Regions from separate parts of the Cerasibacillus sp. genome, predicted to be linked through region 1. Evidence: a T-box and tRNA genes for the amino acid it is inferred to sense, from the RefSeq annotation. Region 1 holds a T-box; the other holds one or more tRNA genes.

Region 1 (3,427 bases):
CTTTTTCGCATCAACAATGACAAATTCTTTTTGTAATAATGTTTCGTACTGTTTAGGTTCGGAAATATGGATATCCCTCCCTAAAAAGCGATGTCCTTTTGTTATACAATCTGTCTTTATTTGTGCTATTTCGAACGGTATTACTTCGTCACCATATAAGGCGACTAACCAACGAATTGGACGTGCATAACGAATAGATTCTTGTCCCCAGCGCATCGTTTGATTAAAAGGAATAGATAGGATGATGTCTTTAAAGGAAGGGAGAATATCAATTGTTTGTTGTCCTTCCGTTCGTTTGTTTATAAAGATATAGGTCGTTTCTTTGATATCCTTAGTATATATATCATCTGTTGTTTTACCTTGTCCTCTTGTAAACCCAATGGCAGCTTTTGTCCAGTTTCCAGCAGCATCTTTGGCGATGCTGAGAGCTGGCCCTCGTACTTCTTCTTCTATCGTTTCCTGCTGGTCACTTACATTTCGAATTAAGATAGCTAATCTTCTCGGTGTAGAAAAGGTGACCAACTCTGAAAATGGGATGCGCATATCTTTAAACCATGATGTGGTACGTTCTTTTAATTCTCGCTCAGCTTGATCAATAAAACGAGCTGGCAATTCTTCAACACCGATTTCGAACAAAACATCTGTACTCATTTATTTTCCTCCTTTTTAAGCATTGGAAAGTCAAGCTCTTCTCTTTTTGCAACATAGGACTTGGCAATTTCTCTTGCTAGGTTACGAACACGTCCGATATAACCCGTTCTTTCAGTAACTGAAATAACTCCACGCGCATCTAATAAATTAAATGTGTGTGAACATTTTAAGACGTAATCATATGCCGGAAAAACGAGTCCTTTTTCCATGATTCGTTTAGCTTCTCCTTCATACATATTAAACAGCTTAAATAATAAATCAGTATCTGATAGATCAAACGTATAAGTTGAATGCTCATATTCAGGTTGTAAGAAAATATCGCCAACCGTAACTCCTTCTGTCCACTCTAAGTCAAATACATTTTCTTTGTCTTGAATGTATGAAGCAAGTCGTTCAATTCCATATGTTAATTCAACTGTAACAGGCTGGGCCTCTAAGCCACCAATTTGTTGAAAATAAGTAAATTGAGTAATTTCCATACCATCTAACCATACTTCCCATCCGAGTCCTGCAGCGCCAAGCGTTGGATTCTCCCAATTGTCCTCTACGAAGCGAATATCATGTTCTAAAGGATTTATTCCTATAGCTTTTAAAGAATCGAGATATAAATCTTGAATGTTTGCCGGAGATGGTTTTATCACAACTTGAAATTGATGGTGCTGGTATAACCGATTTGGGTTTTCACCGTACCTTCCATCTGCTGGTCGACGTGATGGTTCGACATAAGCTGCGCGCCAAGGTTCAGGTCCAAGACTGCGGAGTAATGTCATCGGCGACATCGTTCCTGCTCCTTTTTCAACATCATAGGCCTGTACGATAATACAATTTTGTTTTGACCAAAACTTTTGTAAGCTTAATATCATTTCTTGAATATTCATAATAGACCCTCCGTTTTCTAGGCTTATACATAAAAACGTCCCTATGTCTATTGGAGACATAGGGACGGTTAATCCGCGGTTCCACCCTATTTGCTCATAATAACATGAGCCGCTTATCAAAATATGCTCCAGAGTGCCTTCCTTACCAATTTACTATTCAGCTCACACGATCCTGAACTCGCTAGAAGTAATTAGAGGGTAAGTACTCTTCTCCATCCCAGCATGAAATATATGTAAAATCATACATTAGACATAGATGAAATGTCAAGTGTAATAAGGCATTATCCTTGTAAATCCTTTAATTGTTTTAAAAAACGACGTGATTTTAAATAATAGCCACCGTAATGATCATAATAAGCGTCAAGTATGCGACGAAATAACAATTTATTCTCATGCTTCACCGAAATGTTTCCAATTCGATCAAGACTAACATGTTGAAAAAGATGAAATAACTTAACTAATGTATCAGATAAGGACAAGGCATTGTCATCTATATGACGACAACTTTGGCAAAGAAGTCCACCTTCATTAATTGAAAAAGCAAATGGAAATTGTTTACTTAAGCAACGCACACACATATTAAGCACTGGGGAAAAACCACCAACTTCATACATTTTAAGTTCGTACATGATCATCGGAATATCTACTTCTTCTTTCTCAGCAATCCAATGCATCGTTTGATACAATTCATTTAGTAATAAATCTTGGGGTTTTTTTTCTTCAAGAATTTTATAAGTTAATTCTGAAAGATATGCTACATATGCTGTTTTATAAATATCTTCACGAATAGGCCGAAAGGATTCGATTATTTCTCCTTGTTGAATGGTACCAAGTCCTGAACGTAAATAAACCAAGAAAGTTCCATATATGAATGGCTGCGTGATGGCAGCCATTCTACTTTTTGGTTTTTTAGCACCTCTAGCCACCGCAGTGAACTTACCAATATGCTTTCCGAAAATAGTTACGATTTTATGTGTTTCTCTAAAATCTTGGGTTTTCAAAATAATTCCGTCGATTTTCTCAAGCACATTTTTTCCCCTCTCCTCATGCACTATTCTTTATTATCTAGACCAGATGTCATCTCTTGATTACCTTCTTGTAAAATAAATTCTTCTTCCAATTCCTTTAACAATAAATAGGTTTCAATATTTCCTGTTTTACTAAATAATTTCCAAGTTAAGTCAATCATAAAATCCACCTTCCTTATACTTGAAAAAATTATTAAACAGACATAGGCCATGACACTTCTTAGATTATCCCTGATAGAAAAAACAATGATGATTAAAAATTACCAGTACTAATATTCTTCTTCATTAAAACCAAATTGTTCTAAATGATACAATTTATTTCGCCAATCTTCTTGTACTTTTACCCATAATTCTAAAAACACTCTCGTACCTAATAATGCTTCAATATCACGCCGCGCTCTTACACCAATTTCTTTCAACATCTTACCTTGTTTACCGATGATAATCCCTTTTTGTGACTTTCTTTCCGTAATAATAGTTGCCTGAATATAGACTGTATTTGAGGATCGCTTTTCAATTGCATCAATCACAACTGCGATTGAATGCGGTATTTCTTCACGTGTTAATTGTAGTGCTTTTTCACGAATAAATTCACTAATAATAAAGCGTTCCGGATGATCTGTTACTTGCTCATCTGGATAATACTTTGGTCCCTCTGGTAATTGGTTGGCAATCATATCTAAAAGTTCTGGTATATTATTTCCTTCTCGAGCTGAGATAGGAACAATTTCTCTAAAGTTGCATTTTTCTTTATATAATTCAATCAATGGAAAAACATCGGCTTGATTGATCAAATCGACTTTATTAATGATTAAAAAGATCGGTTTCTTCATGGATTGCAGACGATCCATAATATATTGATCCCCTTTA
Region 2 (3,427 bases), on a different contig from region 1:
AGTCACCTAGCTTTACTTCTGGTTTGACAGTTACTTCAGCTGTGAAGACAAGGTTTTTACCTCTTTCAATTTCCTCAATATCAATGGATGGTTGATCTACTGGTTCGATTTCAGTTTCTTCTATCGCTTCAACATACGCATTAGGTAAGACAATATCTAGCGCATCCTGGTAAAGAGCTTCTACTCCAAAACGTTTTTCGAAAATGACACGTGGAATTTTCCCTTTACGAAATCCAGGAAGTTCTATGTCCTTCACTACTTTGTTAAATGCTTGGTCAAGTGCTTTTTCAAATTGATCTGCACTCACCTCAAATGTTAGTACACCATCATTACCTTCTTTTTTTTCCCATTTGGCCGTCATTTTTTTCCCTCCAAAATCTATTATCCATACATATTGATTGTATGATTGTTCCATTGTTTATCACGTAAAGCATCATATGACTTTACATTGAATCCGTACCAATTCCTTATAAAAGGTATCAGCTTCCTAGTTTACAACCACTTTATTATATCATAATTATTATAGCTTTCAAGGATTGTCCTTGTTGTTTATTCATCTAGAATACTCAAATAAAGCTTTTCACATGTTTCGACTTCATTTATATAGAATAAAAGTTGTTCATCATACACTTCATTTGATTGGTCAGTCATATATGTATGCCCTAGAAAACGAACTGCTTCGGCTATTAGAGGTAACTCATCAGCATTCGGAAGTAAAGGATAATTAACAAAAAGATATCGTTCTAAAAGCCGTTTTATCATATCATATAATGTGGGATTATTTTGTTCTATGTCACTTATATGGCGTAATATCTCTTTGTGTTGTGGGGTTTCTTGGAGTGAAGGCGTTTTTGTAGGTATAAAACGTTTCGTGTCACCAAATTTCGAAACCGTCACAGATCGGCTAATTTGTTCATCCTGTAACCATTGAAATAATGCAGTTTTAATGACAGGATGGATTGATTGGTCCTTAGTCCATTGATATACTTCTTCAAGTGGTTGGGCATGAAGTTGCTTTAAATTTATGATGAGTTGCCATTGGTTTAAGACATTGTTTTCACGAATGGCTAGACGTAAAGCTTTCCGATATTGATGTGTTTTTTCTGCTATGAGACCGACATTAATCTCTTTGCTCCATTCATACAATTGTTGAAACTGAACTTTAACGACTTCTGGTATGTAAGGATCTTTTAATTCCTCAAGAACACGTTCCATTAACTCTTCATATTGATTTGTTTGTAATAACAGTGTCAAATATATATGTACATAATGATAATAGGCTACTTGATTCTTATCTTGCATTGCTCTTTTACATAAAGCATCCGCTTCCTCATATTGGCCTAATTCGATTAAACAGATCAATTTACCAATGATGATTTCATGTGATCCTTCATCATATTTAATCAGTTCGTTAAATTGATTTAAAGCTTCTATAAAGTTCTTTTCCTCCAATGCTCGTAAGCTACTCTCTTCTAATTTTTCTTTCCATTTTGGAAAAAGTACGATTTTGTTTTCTTCTGAATCCAACCGTTCAGCCACCTCCTTTTAGCCAACAATTCGAGAGTGATCTCTTAAACTGTTTGGTGTGTAAAGTTTAACATTTATTGATTGGAAGATTCAAGTAACTTTTAGAGATGCTTATCTTTGATTTCAGGAGAAATTAAGAAGGAAATGACGGTCATAATTATGCGAAACTGACGACCGACCTTGTGTAAGATATTATTTTTCTACAATAATCGCTAAGTTTTTATGCATTCCTTAAAAAATAAACCAATAAAAGTTATTTTTGGTATTGACAAAAAAAGTTATAGTGCCTATAATAAAATTTGTGACCAAAACGGAATAATAATTTGCGGGTGTAGTTTAGTGGCAAAACCTCAGCCTTCCAAGCTGATGTCGAGGGTTCGACTCCCTTCACCCGCTCCATTTGTCCCAGTAGCTCAGTTGGATAGAGCAACAGCCTTCTAAGCTGTGGGTCGGGGGTTCGAATCCTCCCTGGGACGCTAATTAATGAAACGCTGTAGACCTCGTGATTAAAGGGATACAGCGTTTTTTCATTATCATTTTATAGTTTGGTCTCAATAATGGAAATTGGGGTCGAGTTGGGAGCGGATTGAAAAATAACTTTCTGCACAAAACAGTTATATTAACAGTCTATCGGCGCTAATCACCTTATCACTAGAAAGTTAACATACCCAAAAACTCCTATTAGAAAACAACTCTTACTTCCTTAATCATAGAATTTTTTCAAAAAGTGATATAACGAATAAATATTTTTGTTTATCACCATACCAATAGGTACTGTATTCAACCACAAAAAAACGACCATATCTCTAAAATATTAGATCCATAGTCGTTTGTTACCTTCCGTTTATTAATAAGAGCAATCTATAAAATAAATTCGTCACTTAAGCCTGACACTTCTTCTCCGTTTAAAGAATAAAACGTAACTTTTACCCTTTTATTATTAACAATACGTAATAAAGCATATGTCGGCTCAATCCGACGACGTGGGAGACGAATACTTCCAGGGTTAATAAAAATTTGATTATTGATTTTCTCTGCACCTGCAATATGTGTATGTCCAAAACAGATGATTTGTGCATTTTCTTCCTCAGCGCGATATGAAAGTGTCATTAAATCTCGTTTCACATGATACAAATGGCCATGTGTAATAAAAAACGTGAAATCATTTTTCGTTACTGTGATATCATGTTTTAGACGATTATCATAATCACAGTTACCTCTAACCTTTACAAAGCCGTCCATTTCTTTTGCATCCATTGACAACTCCGAATCCCCGCAATGGATCATCCAATCTACATGGTGGCGTTGTTTCATGTCACTTAGCTCTTTCGTAAGACCATGGCTATCACTCGTTATTAACAATCGCATCTTGTCATCTCCCATTTAAAGGTTATGAAATTTGCTTTAACCAATCTTCTAATTGGTTCATCGCTTTCCGCCGGTGACTAATGGAATTTTTCTCTTCATTTGATAATTGTGCCATTGTTAGATGTTGATTTTCAGGAATAAAAATTGGATCATAACCAAATCCATTTGAACCTCTTTTATTCTCTGTAATCTTACCATTGCAATATCCTGTACGTGTAATTGTTTCTTTATCAGGCGCAGCGACAGCCAGGACACAAACAAATCGCGCTGTTCTTTGATTCTCTGGCACTGTCGCCAAGTCTTGTAAAACTTTTTCGATGTTTTTCTCATCATCTGTTGGTTCACCCGCATATCGTGCAGAATAGACACCTGGTTTTCCATCTAAGCCATCAATTTCTAAACCTGAATCGTCTGCTAATACCATTTCACCGAGATAATTCGCCATCGTCTCTGCTTTTAAAATCGCATTTTCTTGAAATGTCACACCAGTTTCCTCGATATCTGGCATATCATCTGGCAAATCTAATAAAGA

The links. A T-box is a leader RNA that pairs with one kind of tRNA and senses whether it is charged. The one in region 1 lies ahead of glyQ (glycine--tRNA ligase subunit alpha), so its partner is inferred to be a tRNA-Gly.
Region 2: it has a tRNA-Gly gene. The T-box ahead of glyQ (glycine--tRNA ligase subunit alpha) is inferred to sense a tRNA for this amino acid. The anticodon was not compared.

Annotation. Positions count from the first base shown of each region.
Region 1 covers NZ_DATBTY010000083.1:189,402-192,828, forward strand. Annotated here, with positions in the region: gene glyS (glycine--tRNA ligase subunit beta) at 1-651, opposite strand, end outside; gene glyQ (glycine--tRNA ligase subunit alpha) at 648-1,529, opposite strand; T-box leader at 1,587-1,757, opposite strand; gene recO (DNA repair protein RecO) at 1,811-2,557, opposite strand; gene VIG73_RS15515 (YqzL family protein) at 2,581-2,718, opposite strand; gene era (GTPase Era) at 2,827-3,427, opposite strand, start outside.
Region 2 covers NZ_DATBTY010000040.1:86,392-89,818, reverse strand. Annotated here, with positions in the region: gene tig (trigger factor) at 1-361, opposite strand, end outside; gene VIG73_RS07745 (tetratricopeptide repeat protein) at 550-1,527, opposite strand; tRNA gene VIG73_RS07740 (tRNA-Gly) at 1,853-1,926, shown strand; tRNA gene VIG73_RS07735 (tRNA-Arg) at 1,930-2,003, shown strand; gene VIG73_RS07730 (metallophosphoesterase) at 2,389-2,895, opposite strand; gene VIG73_RS07725 (XTP/dITP diphosphatase) at 2,918-3,427, opposite strand, start outside.